2 regions of the Amycolatopsis thermophila genome follow, and region 1 is predicted to be linked to the other one. Evidence: riboswitches for the same ligand, from Rfam matches in the RefSeq annotation. Region 1 holds a riboswitch; the other holds the start of a gene.
The links. Region 1 has a riboswitch for glycine ahead of FB470_RS01795 (glycine cleavage system protein H). Riboswitches for the same ligand answer to the same signal wherever they lie in the genome.
Positions count from the first base shown of each region.

Region 1 (9,427 bases):
TGCAGGAAGGTCTCGTTCGTGGTGCCGGCCTCGATCAGGCGCGACGGCGGGATCTGGATGCCTTCGGCGAAGATGCTCGTCGACTGCACGGCCATCGAACCGGCGGCCCAGCCGCCCACGTCGGTGTGGTTGACGACGGTGACCGCGAACCCCAGGAGCGCGGTGCCGGCGAACACCGGGGCGACCGCGAAGATGTCGGGCAGGTGCATGCCGCCGCGGGACGGGTCGTTGAGCAGGTAGACGTCACCGGGCTGGATCCGGTCGCCGAACTCGGCGAAGATCTCCTCCATCGCGTCAGGAATGGACCCCAGGTGCACCGGCAGGGTGTTGGCCTGGGCGATGACGCGGCCGTGGGCGTCGCACAGCGCGGCGGAGAAGTCCATGCTGGACGCGACGAGCTGCGAGTGTGCGGTGCGCAGGATCGTGATCGCCATTTCGTCGGCGATGCCGGTGACGGCGTTGCGGAAGACCTCGAAGGTCACGGCGTCGCGGATCATGCGGCACTCCAGGTGATCACGATGTTGTTGAACCGGTCGCGGTGCACTCGCGCACCGGGCGGGACGAGGGTGGTGGCGTCCATGTCCTCGACGACCACCGGTCCCGCCACCGGTTCGGTGCCGAGGGCGGACCGTCCCACGACCGGGGTCGGCACGGTCTCGGCGAACCGGCAGTCGCGGGTGGTGGGTTCGCGGTCGGCGGCGGGCAGGCTCAGCACGTCGGCGATGGACACCGGGGTGGGCACCCGGCCGCGGACCCGGAGGTTGACCAGCTCGACCAGTTCGTCGGTGCCGGCCCGGCCGTAGGTGCGCTTGTGCTCGGCGTGGAACCGCGATCGCACCTCGGCGAGCAGGTCGCCGGTGAGGTCGCCGTCGGGCACCCGGATGCGCAGTTCGAACCGCTGCCCGCGGTAGCGCATGTCCAGCAGCCGGTCCACCACGGCGTCCGGCCCCAGCTCGTCGGTCACCTTCGCGGCGAGGCGGCCGAACTCCGCGGCGAGCGCGCTGGTCTGCGCGAACTCGTCCCGGTACGGGGTGAGCTCGTGCCGCTCGGTGTCGGCGACGAGCAGGCCCAGGCTGCTGAACAGGCCCGGGTACACGGGCACGATCACGGTGGAGATGCCCAGTTCGCGGGCCAGCGCGGCGGCGTAGAGCGGACCGGCGCCGCCGAAGGCGACCATGGTGGCCTCCCGCGGGTCGCGTCCGCGTTCGCTGGTCACCGCCTTGACCGCGGTCGTCATGCTCGACACCGCCACCTGGTAGGCGCCTCGCGCGGTGCCCGCCACGTCGTCGCCGAGCTGTTCGGCGACCGGGGTCAGCGCCTTCACGGCCAGGTCGGGGTGGACCGGCACGCGGCCACCGGCCAGGGCGTGCGGGCTGAGGTACCCGAGCGTCACGTTGGCGTCGGTCAGGGTCGGCAGTTCACCGCCCTGCCCGTAACAGGCCGGGCCCGGCCGGGAACCGGCGCTGGCGGGACCCACGTGCAGCGCGCCGGCCGGGTCCACGGAGATGATGCTGCCACCGCCGGATCCGACCTCGGCGATGTCGATCGAGGGGGCGCGCACCGGGTACCCGGCGCCGGAGCTGAGGCCGCGGGCGACGTTCATCCCGCCGCCGACCTCGTAGTCGGCGGAGACGAACGGCTCGCCATCCTCGATCAGGGAGGCCTTCGCCGTGGTCCCGCCCATGTCGAAGGCGACCACTGTGGACAGTCCGATCAGCTGGGCCAGCTTCTGCACCGCGGTCACCCCGGCCGCGGGACCGGATTCGATGATCTGCACCGGCCGCTGTGCGACGGAAGCCGCCTCCAGCAGCCCGCCACTGGACTGCATCACCAGCAGCGGTGCGGTCACCTCGGCCGCCCGCAGCCCGGCTTCCAGCCGGGTGAGGTAGCCGTGCACGGCCGGGCCGACGTAGGCGTTGACGGTCACGGTGCTCGTGCGCTCGAACTCGTGCGGCTGCGGCGACACGTCGACCGACGCGGTGACGTAGACGCCGGGCAGCTCGGCCCGCAGCAGCTCGGCGACCCGGCGTTCCTCGTCGGGCCGGACGTAGGAGTTGATCAGGCACACGGCCACCGCCCGGATCCCCGCCGCCCGCAGGCGCGCGGCCAGGGTGCGGATCTCGTCGTCGTCGGCCGGGGGATCGAGCCGCCCGTCGGCGGTGATGCGCTGGTCGAGTTCGTACCGGTGCCGCCGCCGGGCGAGGGGCACCGGCTTGGACCAGGACAGGTCGTAGAGCACCGGCCGCCGCAGCCGGCCGAGCTCCAGCACGTCGCGGAAGCCGCGGGTGGTGACGACCGCGGTGCGGACGCCGGTCATCTCCAGGATCGCGTTGGTGGCCACGGTGGTGCCGTGCAGCATCGCGGTGACGGCTTCCGGTTTCGCCCCGGCCGCGGCCAGCACACCGGTGGTCGCCGACACCACCCCCGCGCCGTAGTCCGGCGGGGTGGAGGGGACCTTCATCGGGACAACGTCGCCGGCCGGACCCAGCGCGATGACGTCGGTGAAGGTGCCGCCGATGTCGGCGCCGACTCGCCAGCCGGCCGGTCGGGGATCGGGACGGGAAGCCACGGGATCTCCTTCACTGAACGAGTAAGTGGGATCACAGTAAACTCGGGTTGAGATATCAGCAAGAGTCAGTTGGCGTTTTTGAACGTCAGGCCAGCCTCTTGACCGGCCCGGACCGGTCCCGTTAGGTTCGGCATCCGTCAAACTGCATATCGCGCCATTCGAACCGGAGCGGGAGAGCTCCCGCCGCGGGCGGGACGCCGAAGGAGCAACACTCCCCAGAATCTCTCAGGCACCCCCACCGCTCCGGCGAGGCGAACTCTGGAAAGTCAGGACCCGGTCCTGCGCCCACGGTGCAAACCGCTCCCGCGGTGAAGCTCTCAGGTATCGATGACAGAGCGGGGAGGCCCACCCAGCCGTGGTGCCGCGTCGGTGCGGTGCCGGACACCGGGAGCCTCCTGCCGTGAACTCCGTTCCCGCATCCCCCTCCCGTGCCGGGACCGCCGCGCCATCCGCCGGCCCGCCCACCACACGGTCCACTCCGGACCCGATGCCGGCCGCTGCCGTGCGGGCCCGATCAGCCGAGGAGGCGCCCGTGTCCGTTCCGGCCGAGCTGAAGTACACCGCCGAGCACGAGTGGCTCGACGTCGACGGGGACACCGCCACCGTCGGCAGCACCGTCGCGGCGGGCCGGCCGTGCGGTGAGATCGAGTCCACCAAGTCGGTCAGCGAGCTCTACGCGCCGGTGGACGGCGAGGTCGTCGAGGTCAACGCGAAGGTCGCCGCCGACCCCGGTCTGCTCAACACCGACCCGTTCGGCGAGGGCTGGCTGATCCGGATGAAGGTCGCCGCGGTGGGCGACCTGCTCGACGCGGCCGCCTACCTGGCGCGCACCGGCGGCGCCTGATGGGTACGCACGACCTCCCGCTGTCCGAAGTGGACCCCGAGGTGCACGCCGCGGTGACGTCCGAGCTCGACCGTCAGCGGCACACCCTCGAGCTGATCGCGAGCGAGAACTCCGCGCCGGTGGCGGTGATGCAGGCGCAGGGCTCGGTCCTGACCAACAAGTACGCCGAGGGTTATCCCGGTCGCCGGTACTACGGCGGCTGCGAGCACGTCGACACCGTGGAACGACTCGCCATCGACCGCGTGAAGCAACTGTTCGGATCCCGTTTCGCCAACGTCCAGCCGAATTCCGGGGCACCGGCCAACGCGGCGGCCATGTTCGCGATGCTCGAAGCCGGTGACACCGTGCTCGGCCTCGACCTGGCCCACGGCGGGCACCTGACGCACGGGATGCGGGCGAACTCCAGCGGCCGGTTCTACCGGGTCGTGCCCTACCACGTGCGTGACACCGATTTCCGGCTGGACCTGGCCGAGGTCGAGCGGCTGGCGGCCGAGCACCGCCCGAAGCTCATCGTGGCCGGCTGGTCGGCCTACCCGCTGCACCTGGACTTCGCCGCGTTCCGCCGCATCGCCGATGACGTCGGCGCGCGCCTGGTGGTGGACATGGCGCACTTCGCCGGGCTCGTGGCGGCCGGCCTGCACCCCAGCCCGGTGCCGCACGCCGACGTCGTCACCACCACGACCCACAAGACTCTCGGCGGCCCGCGCGGCGGCGTGATCCTCACCGACGACGCGGCGCTGGCCAAACGCATCGACTCGGCGGTCTTCCCGGGGCAGCAGGGCGGTCCGCTCGAGCACGTGATCGCGGCGAAGGCGGTGGCGTTCAAACTGGCCGGGACCGAAGAGTTCCGCGACCGGCAGCGCCGCACCCTCGAGGGCGCCCGCCTCATCGCCCGCCGGCTGCTCGCCGACGACGTCCGGCAGGCCGGGATCTCGGTCCTCACCGGCGGCACACAGGTCCACCTCGTGGTGGTGGACCTGCGGCACTCGGCGCTCGACGGGCGCCAGGCCGATAACCGGCTGCACGCGGCCGGCATCACCGTGAACCGCAACGCGGTGCCCTTCGACCCGCGTCCGCCGATGGTGTCCTCGGGAGTGCGGATCGGCACGCCCGCGCTCGCCACGCGCGGCTTCGGCGCCGCGGAGTTCGCCGAGGTCGCCGACATCCTCGCGACGGCGCTCGTCACGTCCGCGCCGGAGGATGTGCTGCCCGGGTTGCGTGCCCGCGTGGCGGCGCTGGCCGCGAAGTTCCCGCTCTACCCGGAGATGTGAGGGCCGCGCGGTGGCGCTGAGCGCGTTCGACCTCTACACCGTCGGAATCGGCCCGTCCTCCTCGCACACGGTGGGACCGATGCGGGCGGCCAAGCGGTTCGCGGACGGACTGACGGGGGAGGGGCGGCTGCCCGAGCTGGTGCATGTGGAACTGTTCGGGTCGCTGGGGGCCACCGGGCACGGCCACGGGTCGGAGAATGCGGTCCTGCTCGGTCTGCTGGGCGAAGATCCCGCCACCGTGGACACCCGCACCGCGGAAGCCCGGGCCGCGCGGGTGCGGGAACGGGGCGCCGTGACGCTCAACGGGGTGCACGAGACCGGTGTCGAGGTGGTGCTGCACCGCCGGAAATCCCTGCCCGTCCACCCCAACGGCATGATGTTCACCGCCCGCGGGGCCGGCGGCGAGGTCCTGCGGGAACGCACCTACTACTCGGTGGGCGGCGGTTTCGTGGTGGACGAGCAGGCGGCTGGGGCGGATCGCATCGTGGCCGACACCACGCCGGTGCGGTACCCGTTCGCCACGGCCGCCGACCTGCTCCGGATCTGCGCCGACCGCGGGCTGCGGATCAGCGACGTCATGCTCGCCAACGAACTGGCGGGGCGAACCGAACGCCAGGTCCGGGACGGGCTGCTGCACATCTGGGGTGTCATGGCCGGCTGCGTGCGGGCGGGCTGTCAGGGGGAAGGGGTGCTGCCGGGAGGTCTGCGGGTGCCGCGGCGCGCCCGGCCTGTTCCGCGAACTCACGTCCGGCAGGGCGCGCGGGACCCGCTCGACGTGGTGGACTGGGTCACCCTGTTCGCCCTCGCCGTCAACGAGGAGAACGCCGCGGGCGGCCGCGTCGTCACCGCGCCGACGAACGGTGCGGCGGGCATCATCCCCGCGGTCCTGCACTACTACACGCGGTTCGAGGCGGATGCCGGTGACGACGGGGTCGTGCGGTTCCTGCTCGCCGCGGCGGCGATCGGCATCCTGGTCAAGCAGAACGCGTCGATCTCCGGCGCGGAGGTCGGCTGCCAGGGCGAGGTCGGATCCGCGTGCTCGATGGCCGCGGCGGGACTGTGCGAAGTCCTCGGCGGCAGCCCCCGGTAGGTGGAGAACGCGGCCGAGATCGGCATCGAGCACAACCTGGGCCTCACCTGCGATCCGGTGGGTGGTCTCGTGCAGATCCCGTGCATCGAGCGCAACGCGATCGCCTCGGTGAAGGCGATCAACGCCGCCCGGATCGCGCTGCGTGGCACCGGCAGCCACGTGGTGAGCCTGGACAAGGCGATCAAGACCATGCGCGACACCGGGCGCGACATGCACGTCAAGTACAAGGAAACCGCGCGCGGCGGACTGGCGGTGAACGTGATCGAGTGCTGACCGGACCGGCGGCCTGACGGTGGTGTTCGCCGGCAGGCCGCGCGGCCATCGGATCTGCTCCGCCGCCTTCTTCAGCAGCGCGTCGGCCCAGTCCGCCCCGTGACCGAACGGGCAGAGCAGGTCATTCCGGTTCGTTGTGTTCGGTGCCAGGTGGGTTTGCCGGAGAAGTCCGCCGGTCCCGGCCGTCGGGCTCACCCCATCGGCTGAAAGAAGTGCGCGAGCCCGCCGGACGGCGCACCCTTTCGAGCATGGTGTTCGGAAAGGCCGTTGCCGTCGCGGCCGTGCTGATCACGGCCACCGCGCCGGTGGCCGGGGCCGAACCCGCCCACGGGGACCGGGCCTTCACCGCGGGCGGCACCTTCACCGCGCCCGAGGGCGTCAGCTCGGTGTTCATCGCGCTGTGGGGCGCGGGCGGCGGGGGCGGGGTGACGGCCTCGCCGGCCGCCGCACCCAAACCCCCGGAGACCCCGGCACAACAGCCGCCCAACGCGCCGGGCACCACCGGTGGTGGCGGGGGTGCCGCCTGGTGTTCGGTCGCGGTCACGCCGGCCACGGAGTACATCGTGACCGTCGGCGTGGGCGGCGTCCCCGGGGCTCCGGGCGGCGACTCGAGCCTGGGCGTCACCGGCAGCCCACCACTCGTCGTGGCCCACGGCGGGCAAGCCGGGACGCCTGGGGCGTACGGGCGCGGCGGCACCGCGGACTGCGGAACCTCGCCCGGGCTGGTGGCCACCGGCAGCAACGGCACCGCCGACCAGCCCGGGACAGCGGGAGTGATTCCGAGCGAGCCGCCTGGCGGGATCGGTTCCGGCGGCGCCGCCGGCGCGCCCGGCGCACCCGGGTACGTCTACCTCTGGTGGTGACGTGCCAGGAGGGAATGCCGCCTGCTGTAGGTGAAGTAGACCACCATCCCGATCACGAACCAGATCGCGAACCGCAGCCACGTCTCCGGCTTGAGGAACGTGATCAGCCAGATCGAGAACGCCACCCCGATCGCCGGCACCACCGGCACCCCGGGGCAGCGGAACGTGCGCGGCAGGTCGGGCCGGCGGTACCGCAGCACCACCACGGCGACGCACACCACCACGAACGCCAGCAGGATGCCGATGTTCGTCAGCTCGGCCGCCTCGCCGATCGGCAGCAGGCCGGCGATCACCGCGGCCGCCACGCCGAGCACCCACGTCATCCGGCTCGGCACCCGCCGCACCGGGTGCGTGCCGGAGAACCACTTCGGCAGCAGGCCGTCGCGGCTCATCGAGTACCCGACGCGGGTCGCGCCCAGCAGGAACGTGAACAGCACCGTCAGGATGCCGAGAATGGCGCCGACGGCGATGACCGCGCCCAGCGCGCGCAACCCGACCGACTCGAACGCGCTCGAGAACGCGGCTTCCGGGTCGATGTCGGTGTAGGGCACCATCCCGGTCAGCACCAGGCACGCCAGCACGTACAGCACCATCGAGATCCCGAGCGAGTACAGGATCGCCTTCGGCATGTGCTTCTGCGACTCGCGCGACTCCTCGGCCGCGGTCGACATCGCGTCGTACCCGAACACCGCGAAGAACACCGTCGCCGCACCGGTGAAGGCCCCGCTGATCCCGAACGGGAAGAAGTTCGACCAGTTGCCGGTCTTGACGTGGAACGCGCCGACCACGATCACCAGCACGACGAGCGCGACCTTGAGGTACACCAGCAGCGTCTCGAACCGCGCGGCCGACCGCATGCCCTGGTTCAGGACGAACGCGATCAGCAGGCACAGCAGCATCGCGAACAGGTTCACCTTGTACGACCCCGCGGCCACGCCGTTCGGCTCGGTGCCCGGCGCGCCGGACATCCACAGCGGCAGGTGGACGTCGAGGAATCCCAGCAGGTCGTTGAAGTAGCCGGAGATGCCGATCGCGACCACGGCGACGATCGCGGTGTACTCCAGAAGCAGGTCCCAGCCGATGAACCAGCCGACGAGCTCGCCGAGCACCGCGTAGCCGTAGGTGTAGGCCGACCCGGCCCGCGGGATCAGCCCGGCGAACTCGGCGTAGGAGAACGCGGCGGCCGCGCTGGCGATGCCGGCCACCAGGAACGAGATGAGCACCGCGGGCCCGGCGGTCTCGTTCGCCACCGCGCCCGCGAGCGAGAAGATGCCCGCCCCGATGATCCCGCCCACGCCGATCGCCGTCAGCTGCCACAGGCCCAGTGTCCGCTGGAGCCCGCCGCCTTCCTCGGCTTCGATCTGCTCGACGGGTTTGCGCCGGAACAGCTCGCGTACGGCCACCGATGTCCCCAATCACTCGTCCGGGTGAGACCGGATCACGGTACTAGGGAGCGGCCCGCCCCGGGACCTCCGAAGGTCCCGGGGCTGTGCCGGATCAGGCGAACTGGCCGGGCCGGTAGTCGCCGGCCGGGTTCCGGGTGATGACGTTGATGCGGTTCCACGTGTTGATGAGCGCGATTGCGGCGACCAGCGCGGCGAGCTGCTCCTCGTCGTAGTGCTTGGCCGCGTTGGCCCACACCTCGTCGCTGACACCACCGGCCGCGTCGGCGATGCGGGTGCCCTCCTCGGTGAGCTCCAGGGCCGCGCGTTCGGCCTCGGTGAACACGGTGGCTTCGCGCCAGGCCGCCACCAGGTTCAGCCGCGTCGGCTCCTCGCCGGCCGCCACCGCGTCCTTGTAGTGCATGTCCGTGCAGTAACCGCAGCCGTTGATCTGGCTGGCGCGCAGCGTCAGCAGCGCCTGCGTGGTCGCGGGCAGCGTCGAATCGGCGAGCACCTTGCCCGCCGCGAAGATGTGCTTGAAGAACTTGCCTGCCGTCGGGCTGGCGAAGAGGTTCAGACGAGCGTCCACGGTGAACTCCTGTTCCGTTGGGGTTTCCACATCCCTGACGGAACAGCCCGGCGAAATGTGACAGCCAACTGGTGCGGGTCATGACGTTGGTGCCGGCATGCCCGTCCACCGGGCCCGGGCGTTCTTCACCCGCCACGGCATCATCCACATCCACCGCAGCCCTGGCCGTCTGGAACATCCATTACAACTACCGTCGGCCACACGTCGGCACCGGAGACCAGCCACCAGCGACTCGACTCCACACCGGCGTCACCAACGCCATGGCCTCACTAGCTAACCCGCGGCGGCCCTCTGGGTGAGCGAGGCCGAGCGGCGGCGCGACTTCTTGTGCAGCGCACCGGCGCGGAAGTAGCTCAGCAACTCGGCGATCGCGACGGGGTCGTCCAGCTGCGGGCAGTGGCCCCACTCCTCGCGCAGCATCAGCCGGCTGTGCGGCACCAGGGCGTGCAGGCGACGGCCGGCGGCGGCGGTCACCAGCCGGTCCTTGCCGCACGCGACCACCAGCAGCGGCACCTTGATCGATTCCAGGCCGTCGTAGGCGTCGGC
Region 1 covers NZ_JAUSUT010000001.1:388,151-397,577, reverse strand. Annotated here, with positions in the region: gene FB470_RS01805 (hydantoinase B/oxoprolinase family protein) at 1-497, opposite strand, end outside; gene FB470_RS01800 (hydantoinase/oxoprolinase family protein) at 494-2,569, opposite strand; glycine riboswitch at 2,729-2,820, shown strand; glycine riboswitch at 2,822-2,913, shown strand; gene FB470_RS01795 (glycine cleavage system protein H) at 3,102-3,413, shown strand; gene glyA (serine hydroxymethyltransferase) at 3,413-4,684, shown strand; partial or broken gene FB470_RS01785 (L-serine ammonia-lyase) at 4,695-6,047, shown strand; gene FB470_RS01780 (glycine-rich domain-containing protein) at 6,296-6,910, shown strand; gene FB470_RS01775 (amino acid permease) at 6,895-8,313, opposite strand; gene FB470_RS01770 (carboxymuconolactone decarboxylase family protein) at 8,408-8,881, opposite strand; gene FB470_RS01760 (alpha/beta fold hydrolase) at 9,155-9,427, opposite strand, start outside.

Region 2 (9,427 bases), 3.3 Mb from region 1:
ACGGGCGCGCCGACGTGGTGCGGATGACCTGCTACACGGCCGAGTACCGCGGCGTGCTGACGCCGTCCGCCGAGGTGGCCGAGGTGGCCTGGCTGGGGTACGCGGACCGGGAGCGGGGGTCCCGGGCCTTTCAGCTCGTGCTCGACTCGCTGCACTCTGCGGGGCAGGTTTCCTAGCGGCTGCGCGGCCTCGGCGCGGGTGGGCCCTCCCGCGCCGAGGCCGGACCTCAGCCGCGCTGGTAGAACGGCAGCGCGACCACCTCGACCGGCTCCACCCGGCCGCGGATGTCGACCGCCAGCTCCGTACCCGGCTCGCTCAGCGCGACCGGCACGTAGGCCATCGCCACCGGGTAGCCGAGCGTCGGCGACAGCGCGCCGCTGGTCACCTCGCCCACCGGCTGGTCACCGGAGAGCACGCGGTACCCGTGCCGCGGCGCGCGTCGTCCGCCGCCGCGCAACCCGACCAGCACCTCGGACGGCTCCTGCCGCCCCTCGAGCCCCGCCTTGCCCACGAAGTCCGGCTTGTCGAACTTGACCACGCGCCCCAGGTTCGCCTCGAACGGCGACCGCTCGGTGGACAACTCGTTGCCGTACAACGGCATCCCGGCCTCCAGCCGCAGCGTGTCGCGGCACGCGAGACCGGCCGGCACCAGCCCGTGCGGCTGCCCGGCGTCGGTCAGCAGGTGCCACACCTCAGCCGCTTCACCGGCCGGCAGGTACAGCTCGAAGCCGTCCTCACCGGTGTAGCCGGTGCGGGCGAGCAGCACCTCGTGACCCTTCACGGTCGCCGGCATGCTCGCGTAGTACTTGAGGCCCGCCAGGTCCGCGTCGGTGACCGCGCCGACCACGTCGACCGCCTTCGGGCCCTGCACCGCGATCAGCGCGACGTCGGCCGAGCGGTCGGTGACCCGCGCGTCGAACCCGGACGCCCGCGAGGTCAGCTCGGCCGCGACCGTGGGCGCGTTGCCCGCGTTGGCCACCACCAGGTACTTCTCGTCCTCGAGCCGGTAGACGACCAGGTCGTCGACCACCCCGCCCTCGGGCGTGCACATCATCGAATACCGCGCGCGGCCCGGCTTGACCGCGGACAGCTTGCCGACCAGCGCGAAGTCGAGCGCGTCGGCCGCCCGCGGCCCGGACACCTCGATCTCGCCCATGTGGGAGAGGTCGAACAGCCCGGCCGCCTCGCGCACCGCGCGGTGCTCGGCCAGCTCGCTGCCGTACCGCACCGGCATCTCCCAGCCGGCGAAGTCGGTGAACAGCGCGCCCAGTCCCTTGTGGACGGAGTGCAGTGCGGTGCGCATGGTCAGCTCCCGTAGGCTTCGATGGACGGGCACGAGCAGACGAGGTTGCGGTCGCCGTGCGCGCCGTCGATGCGGCGGACCGGGGACCAGTACTTGTTCTTCGGCGAAACCCCCGCGGGGAAGACCGCGGTCTGGCGGTCGTAGGGCAGGTCCCAGTCGGCGGTGAGCATCTCCGCGGTGTGCGGTGCGTTGCGCAGCGGGCTCTGCTCGACCGGCCAGACACCGTCGGCGACCTCTTCGATCTCGCGCCGGATGGCGATCATGGCGTCGCAGAACCGGTCCAGCTCGCCGACGTCCTCGCTCTCGGTCGGCTCGACCATGAGCGTCCCGGCGACCGGGAACGACATCGTGGGCGCGTGGAACCCGTAGTCCACCAGGCGCTTGGCGACGTCGTCGACCGTCACGCCGGTGCGCTTGGTCAGCGCGCGCAGGTCGAGGATGCACTCGTGCGCGACCCGCCCGTTGCGCCCGGTGTAGAGCACCGGGTAGTGCGGGGACAGCCGCGCGGCGACGTAGTTCGCCGCGAGCACGGCGACCTTGGTGGCGCTCGTCAGCCCCGCGCCGCCCATCATGCGGATGTAGGCCCACGAGATCGGCAGGATCGACGCCGACCCGAAGGGCGCCGCGGAGATCGGGCCGACCCCGCTCGCCGGGCCCGCACCGTCGAGCAGCGGGTGGTTGGGCAGGTACGGCGCGAGGTGCGCGCGCACCGCGACCGGGCCGACGCCGGGGCCGCCACCGCCGTGCGGGATGCAGAACGTCTTGTGCAGGTTCAGGTGCGACACGTCGCCGCCGAACTCGCCCGGCTTGGCCAGGCCCAGCAGCGCGTTGAGGTTCGCCCCGTCCACGTAGACCTGACCACCGGCCTCGTGCACGATGCGGGCGATCTCGCCGATGCCCTCCTCGTAAACGCCATGCGTCGACGGGTAGGTCACCATGATCGCGGACAGCGTGTCCCGGTGGGCGTCGACCTTGGACTTCAGGTCGTCGAGGTCCACGTCACCGTCGTCATTGCAGGCGACCACGACCACGCGCATCCCGGCCAGCACGGCGGACGCGGCGTTGGTGCCGTGCGCCGACGACGGGATCAGGCACACGTCGCGCTCCGGCCGGCCGTTGGCCCGGTGGTAGGCGCGGATGGCCAGCAGGCCGGCCAGCTCACCCTGGCTGCCCGCGTTGGGCTGCAGCGACACCTCGTCGTACCCGGTGACCTCGGCGAGCCAGCCGCACAGCTGGTCGATCAGCTCGCGGTAGCCCGCCGCGTCCTCGGCCGGGGCGAACGGGTGCAGGCCCGCGAACTCCGGCCAGCTGATCGGCTCCATCTCGGCGGTCGCGTTGAGCTTCATGGTGCAGGAGCCGAGCGGGATCATGCCGCGGTCCAGCGCGTAGTCCTGATCGGACAGCATGCGCAGGTAGCGCAGCATCGCCGTTTCGGAGCGGTGGGTGTGGTACACCTCGTGCGTCAGGAACTCGCTGGTCCGCGCGAGCCCGGTGGGCAGCGCGGTCGCGTCGCCGGCGATGCCCGGCCGGACGTCGAAGGCCCGCAGCACCCGGTCCACGATGTCCACAGTGGTCACCTCGTCGCAGGCGATCCGCACGTGGTCGTCGTCCACCCGGCCCAGGTTGATGCCCGACTCGCGGGCGGCGGCGACCACCGCGGCCGCGCGGCCCGGCACCCGGGTGAGCACGGTGTCGAAGAAGCCCTCGTGCACGACTTCGACGCCCGCCGACCGCAGCGCGCCGGCGAGCCCGGCGGCCAGGCCGTGGACCCGCTGCGCGATCTCCGTGAGCCCCTCGGGCCCGTGGTAGACGGCGTACATCGCGGCCAGCACGGCGGGCAGCACCTGCGCGGTGCAGATGTTCGAGGTCGCCTTCTCGCGACGGATGTGCTGCTCGCGGGTCTGCAGCGCGAGCCGGTAGGCGGTGTTGCCGTCCGCGTCGACCGAGACGCCGACCAGGCGGCCGGGCAGCGACCGCTCCAGGCCCTTGCGCACCGCGAGGTACCCGGCGTGCGGGCCGCCGTAGCCGAGCGGCACGCCGAAGCGCTGGGTGGTGCCGGCCGCGATGTCGGCGCCGAACTCCCCCGGCGCGGTGACCAGCGTCAGCGCCAGCAGGTCGGCGGCCACGGTGTAGAGCGCGCCCGCGTCCTTGGCGACCGTGCCGATCGCCTCGTAGAAGCCCCGGCCGCGCAGCACGCCGGACGCGCCGGGGTACTGCACGACGACGCCGAAGAAGTCCTCGGGCAGCCCGGTGCCCAGGTCGCGCACGTCGACCTCGATGCCGACCGCCTCGGCCCGCGTCCGCACCACCGCGATGGTCTGCGGCAGGCACTCGGCGTCCAGGACGACGCGCGACGACTTCGCCTTCGACACGCGGCGCATGAGCAGGACGGCCTCGGCGACCGCGGTGGACTCGTCGAGCAGGGAGGCGTTGGCGATGTCCAGGCCGGCCAGGCCGGACACCATGGTCTGGAAGTTGAGCAGCGCCTCGAGCCGCCCCTGCGAGATCTCCGGCTGGTACGGCGTGTACGCGGTGTACCAGGCCGGGTTCTCCAGCACGTTGCGGCGGATGACCGGCGGGGTGACGGTGTCGCTGAAGCCCAGGCCGATCATCTGCGTCATCCGGCGGTTCTTCGCGGCGAGCGCCCGCAGCTCGGCGGTCGCCTCCTGCTCGGAGGCCGGGGGCAGGTCCAGCGCACCCGTGGTGCGGATGGACGCCGGGACGGCGGCCTCGACCAGGGCGTCCAGGCTCCCGTACCCGCACTCGGCGAGCATCTTGGCCTGTTCGTGCTCGGAAGGTCCGATGTGACGATCGGCGAAGGACATCGGGAGCTCCTCATCTACGGGTGCGGGAACTCCCCCTCTGTCATCGGCACCTGAGAGTTTCACCGCGCTCGCGGCTTTCACCTTGGGTGAGGCGCGATGCGCGCCTGCTTTCCAGAGTGGCCTGGCGCGGAGCGGTAACTGGTACCTGAGAGATTGACGGGGAAGTTGCTCCTTCGGTGCCCCAGTGACCTGGGGACTCTCCCGCTCCGGCTCGTGACGGCCTGGTGTTCAGTTGTCCGGCTTCAGTCTACAGCGGGGTAACGTACGCGCCCGAGATACCGCCGTCCACCAGGAACTGCGACGCCGTGATGAACGACGCATCGTCGCTGGCCAGGAACGCCACGGCGGCGGCGATCTCCTCCGGTTCGGCGAACCGGCCCAGGGGCACGTGCACCAGACGGCGGGCGGCGCGCTCCGGGTCCTCGGCGAACAGCTCGCGCAACAGCGGGGTGTTCACCGGTCCGGGGCACAGGGCGTTCACCCGGATCCCCTCGCGGGCGAACTGCACGCCCAGCTCACGGGTCATCGCCAGGACCCCGCCCTTGGACGCCGTGTAGGAGATCTGCGAGGTCGCCGCACCCATCACGGCGACGAACGACGCGGTGTTGACGATCGAGCCCCGGCCCTGCCGCCGCATGTGCGGGATGGCGTACTTGCAGCACAGGTACACCGAGGTCAGGTTGACCTGCTGGACCCGCTGCCACGCGTCGATGCCGGTGGTCAGGATCGAGTCGTCCTCCGGGGGCGAGATCCCGGCGTTGTTGAACGCGACGTCGAGCGAGCCGAAGCGGTCGACGGTGGTCGCGAACAGGGCCTCGACCTGCTCCTCGCTGGTCACATCCGTGGCGATGAACTCGCCACCGACCTCGTCCGCCGCGGCCTTGCCCGCCTCGGCGTCGACGTCGGCGACCACCACCGTGGCGCCCTCGGTCGCCAGGCGGCGCGCGGTCGCCAGGCCGATCCCGCTGCCGCCGCCGGTGATGACCACGACCCGGCCGTCGAACCGCCGCATCCCTGTACCTCCGTGCTCCTCGGGCGGGCCGGTCAGCGGCATGCCGCCACCAGCGCCGCGAACAACCGGACCTCCTGCGTGTCCTGCTCCGGATGCCACTGCACGCCGACCACGAAGTCGTCGCCGGGCAGCTCGACGGCCTCGATCGTGCCGTCGGCGGCCCAGCCGACCGCTGCCAGGCCGTCGCCGAGCCGGTCGACGGCCTGGTGGTGGTAGCACTGGCCCTTGGTTTCGGTGCCGAGGATCCCCGCCAGGCGGCTGCCCCCGGCGAGCGCGACGCGGCTCGGCCCGTAGACGCCGGGCGCGGGCTGGTGCCCGGTGTGGCCGACGCGGTCCGGCAGGTGCTGGATCAGGCTGCCGCCGAGGGCCACGGTGAGGACCTGCATGCCGCGGCACACGCCGAGGACCGGCAGACCGCGGTCGAGGGCGGCCCGCGCCAGGGCGAACTCGAACGCGTCCCGCTCCGGGCGGGTCACGGTCTTGCCCTGGGCCGGTTGTCCGTAGCGCTCCGGCTCGACGTCCGCTCCCCCGGCGAGGACCAGGGCGTCCACCGCGGACAGGACGTCGGCGTCCTCGCCGGCCGGCGGCAGGAGAACGGGGACGCCGCCCGCGTTGCGCACGGAGTCCACATAGGATCGCGGCAGCAGGGCGGCGTCGGTGTGCCAGACGCCCCAGCTCGCCTTCTCCAGGTAGGAGGTGATGCCGATGACCGGTCGAGAACAGCGGCGCCCGTCGCCTCCGTTGCGCGTGGTGGCGGGCCTAGAGTCGTTCGAACCCACGCCGGCGCTCCCAGTCGGTGACGGCGGCATCGAAGGCGGCGAGCTCGACCCGCGCCGCGTTGAGGTAGTGCTCGACGACGTCCTCGCCGAACGCCTCGCGGGCGACCTTGCTGTCGGCCAGCAGCTCCGCCGCCTCCCGGAGTGTGGCCGGCACGGTCGGCTTGTCCGAGCGGTAGGCGTTGCCGGTGAACTCGTCCTCCAGCGGCAGCTCGTTGTCGATGCCGTGCAGTCCGGCGGCGACGAGCGCGGCGACGGCGAGGTACGGGTTGACGTCCCCACCCGGCACCCGGTTCTCCACCCGCAGTGACGGCCCGTGCCCGACGACACGCAGCGCGCAGGTGCGGTTGTCGGTGCCCCACGCGACGGCGGTCGGCGCGAAGCTGCCGGGCACGAAACGCTTGTAGGAGTTGATGTTCGGGGCGAGGAAGCAGGTGAGCTCGCGCAGGCAGGCCAGCTGCCCGGCGATGAAGTGCCGCATCAGCGCGGGATCTTCGCCGAACACCGGAGCACCGTCCGTGCCGCGCAGGCTGAGGTGGATGTGACAGGAGTTGCCCTCGCGCTCGTTGTACTTCGCCATGAAGGTGAGGCTGCGGCCGCTCTGGGCGGCGATCTCCTTGGCGCCGGTCTTGTAGATGCTGTGGTTGTCGCAGGTGCGCAGGGCCTCGTCGAAGCGGAACGCGATCTCGTGCTGGCCGGGGTTGCACTCGCCCTTCGCGGACTCGACGTACATGCCGGCGCCGGTCATGCCGTTGCGGATGCGGCGCAGCAACGGTTCCAGCCGCGCCGTGCCGAGCAACGAATAGTCCACATTGTACTGATTGGCGGGTTCGAGGTCGCGGTAGCCGCGTTGCCGGGCCTGCTCGTAGGTGTCGTCGAAGACGATGAACTCCAGCTCGGTGCCGACGTAGGCGGCGAGGTTCCGCTGCGCGAGCCGGTGGAGCTGGCGGCGCAGGACCTGGCGCGGCGAGACGCTCACCTCACCACCTCCGACGTGCTCCACGTCGGCGAGCACCAGGGCGGTGCCCTCGTGCCAGGGCACGCGGCGCAGCGTGGACAGGTCCGGCCGCAGGACGAAGTCGCCGTAACCGCTTTCCCACGAGGAGATCGCGTAGCCGTCGACGGTGTTCATGTCCACGTCGACGGCGAGGAGGTAGTCGCAGGCCTCGGTGGCGTGCGAGACGACCTCGTCGAGGAAGTACGGGGCCGCGCAGCGCTTCCCCTGGAGGCGGCCCTGCATGTCGGTCATCGCGACCAGAACGGTGTCGACGGCGCCCTCCTCGACCAGTTCCCGGAGCTGGTCGAGCGTGAGCATGCCCTTGTTCATGGGACAAACCTTTGAGGGCGGGCGGAACGCTGTCAAGCGGTTGACACCCCGGTTTTGGACAGTAGTCTCCAATATCATGGGGAGGCCACCGCGGTTTTCGGCGGACGACCTGCTGGACGCGGCCGTCCGCCTCTTCGCCACGGGCGGGACGGAGGCGGTGACCATGTCGGCCGTCGCGCGGGAGGCGGGAGCGCCGAGCGGATCGGTGTACCACCGGTTCGCCGGGCGGCCCGCGCTGCTGGCCGCGTTGTGGTTGCGCACGGTCCGGCGGTTCCAGCACGACTACCGCGCCGTGCTGGGCGAGGAGCCGTCGGCGGCGGACGTGGTCGCGGCGACGGCGTCGGTGGTGCGCTGGTGCCGCGAGAACCCCGGGCAGGCGCAGGTGCTGTACGCGGGCAAGCGGGTGCTCGGCGAGGACGCCTGGTCGCCGGACGACCGGGCCGCGTGCGACCGGACCGACGAGGAGCTCGGCCGGATCCTGCGGACGGCGTTGCGGCCGCTGCGCGCGACGACCGGGCTGGGCACCGACGAGCTGCTGCTGGTGCTGATCGACCTGCCCTACGCCGCTGTCCGGCGCTACCTGGCGCAGGGCCGTCCCCCGCCGGTATCCGTCGCGGATCTGGTGGCCCGCGCCGCGCACACCTTGTTGACCAGTGGAGGGAGAACCGATGGCTGACGTGATCGACGTGTGGATGCAGCAGCCGAACCAGCGTTTCATGGACCAGCCGTGGCTGGAGACGCTGCTGCGGTGGACGGACATGTCGCGCCGCGCTCCCCGGCTGCAGGCGACTCTGGACGCGATGGACGAGGCCGGGGTGCGGGTCGGGTTGCTGTCGGCGTGGCACGGGCCCGGTGGGGCGCTGATCTCGAACGACGAAGTGGCGGAGATCGTGTCGGCGCACCCGGACCGGTTCGCCGGGCTGGCTTCGGTGGACCTGACCGACCCGGTGCGGGCGGTGCGGGAGATCCGGCGGTGCGTGCGGAACGGGTTCGTCGGGGTGCGGGTGGTGCCGTGGCTGTGGAACCTGCCGCCGAACGACCGGCGCTACTACCCGGTGTACGTGGCGTGCGTCGAGGAGGACGTGCCGTTCTGCACGCAGATCGGGCACACCGGGCCGTTGTGCCCGTCGGAGCCCGGGCGGCCGATCCCGTACCTCGACGAGGTGCTGCTGGACTTCCCGGAGCTGGTCGTGGTGGGTGGGCACGTGGGCTACCCGTGGATGGCGGAGGTCCTCTCCCTGGCGACGAAGTACCCGAACTTCTACGTGGACACGTCGGCCTACGCGGTGCACCGGCTGCCCGGCGAGCTGGTGGAGTTCATGCGGGGACGGGGGCGGGGGCGCGTGCTGTTCGGCAGCAACTACCCGATGCTGACCCCGGCCGGGGCCCTGAAGCGGCTCCCGGACCTGGAGCTGGGGGCGACCGCGAGCGAGCTGTACCTGGGCGGCAACGCCCGGAAGGTGTTCGCACTGCCGAATTAGACCGGGGCGGGCCTGCGCCCAGCGGATGCGCGGGCGGCACCCCAGGCCGGGCCACGGCGCCTGCCCGTGCGGCACCCGAGGCGCCAGCTCGACGCAACCGCTCCGGCCACCCCGGCCACCCAGCCGATGCGGGAGGCACCCAGACCAGGCCACACCGCTTGCCCGTGCGGCACCCAGGCGCCAGCTCGACACATCCGCTCCGGCCACCCCGGCCACCCGGCGCACGCGGGAGGCACCCCAGACCGGGCCACACCGCCTGCCCGTGCGGCACCCGAGGCGCCAGCTCAACACATCCGCTCCGGTCACCGCCGCCACCCGGCGCACGCGCAGGAGGCATCCAGACCCGGCCACGCCGCCTGCCCGTGCGGCACCCAGGCGCCAGCTCAACACATCCGCTCCGGTCACCGCCGCCACCCGGCGCACGCGCAGGAGGCACCCAGACCCGGCCACGCCGCCTGCCCGTGCGATACCCGACGCCTCAGCTCGACGCATCCGCTCCGGTCACCGCAGCCACCCAGCGCACGCGAGGCACCCCAGACCGGGCCACGCCGCCTGCCCATGCAGTACCCCAGGCGCCAGCTCGACGCATCCGCTCCGGCCACCCAGCCCACCCAGCGGATGCGCGGGCGGCACCCCAGACCCGGCCACGCCGCCCGCCCTTGCAGTACCCCAGGCGCCAGCTCGACGCATCCGCTCCGGCCAC
Region 2 covers NZ_JAUSUT010000001.1:3,709,059-3,718,485, reverse strand. Annotated here, with positions in the region: gene FB470_RS18295 (NUDIX hydrolase) at 1-176, shown strand, start outside; gene gcvT (glycine cleavage system aminomethyltransferase GcvT) at 227-1,303, opposite strand; gene gcvP (aminomethyl-transferring glycine dehydrogenase) at 1,306-4,128, opposite strand; glycine riboswitch at 4,251-4,342, opposite strand; gene FB470_RS18280 (3-oxoacyl-ACP reductase) at 4,376-5,140, opposite strand; gene FB470_RS18275 (gamma-glutamyl-gamma-aminobutyrate hydrolase family protein) at 5,173-5,847, opposite strand; gene FB470_RS18270 (glutamine synthetase family protein) at 5,900-7,231, opposite strand; gene FB470_RS18265 (TetR/AcrR family transcriptional regulator) at 7,320-7,919, shown strand; gene FB470_RS18260 (amidohydrolase family protein) at 7,912-8,724, shown strand.
Region 2: another riboswitch for glycine. It lies ahead of gcvP (aminomethyl-transferring glycine dehydrogenase); the one in region 1 lies ahead of FB470_RS01795 (glycine cleavage system protein H).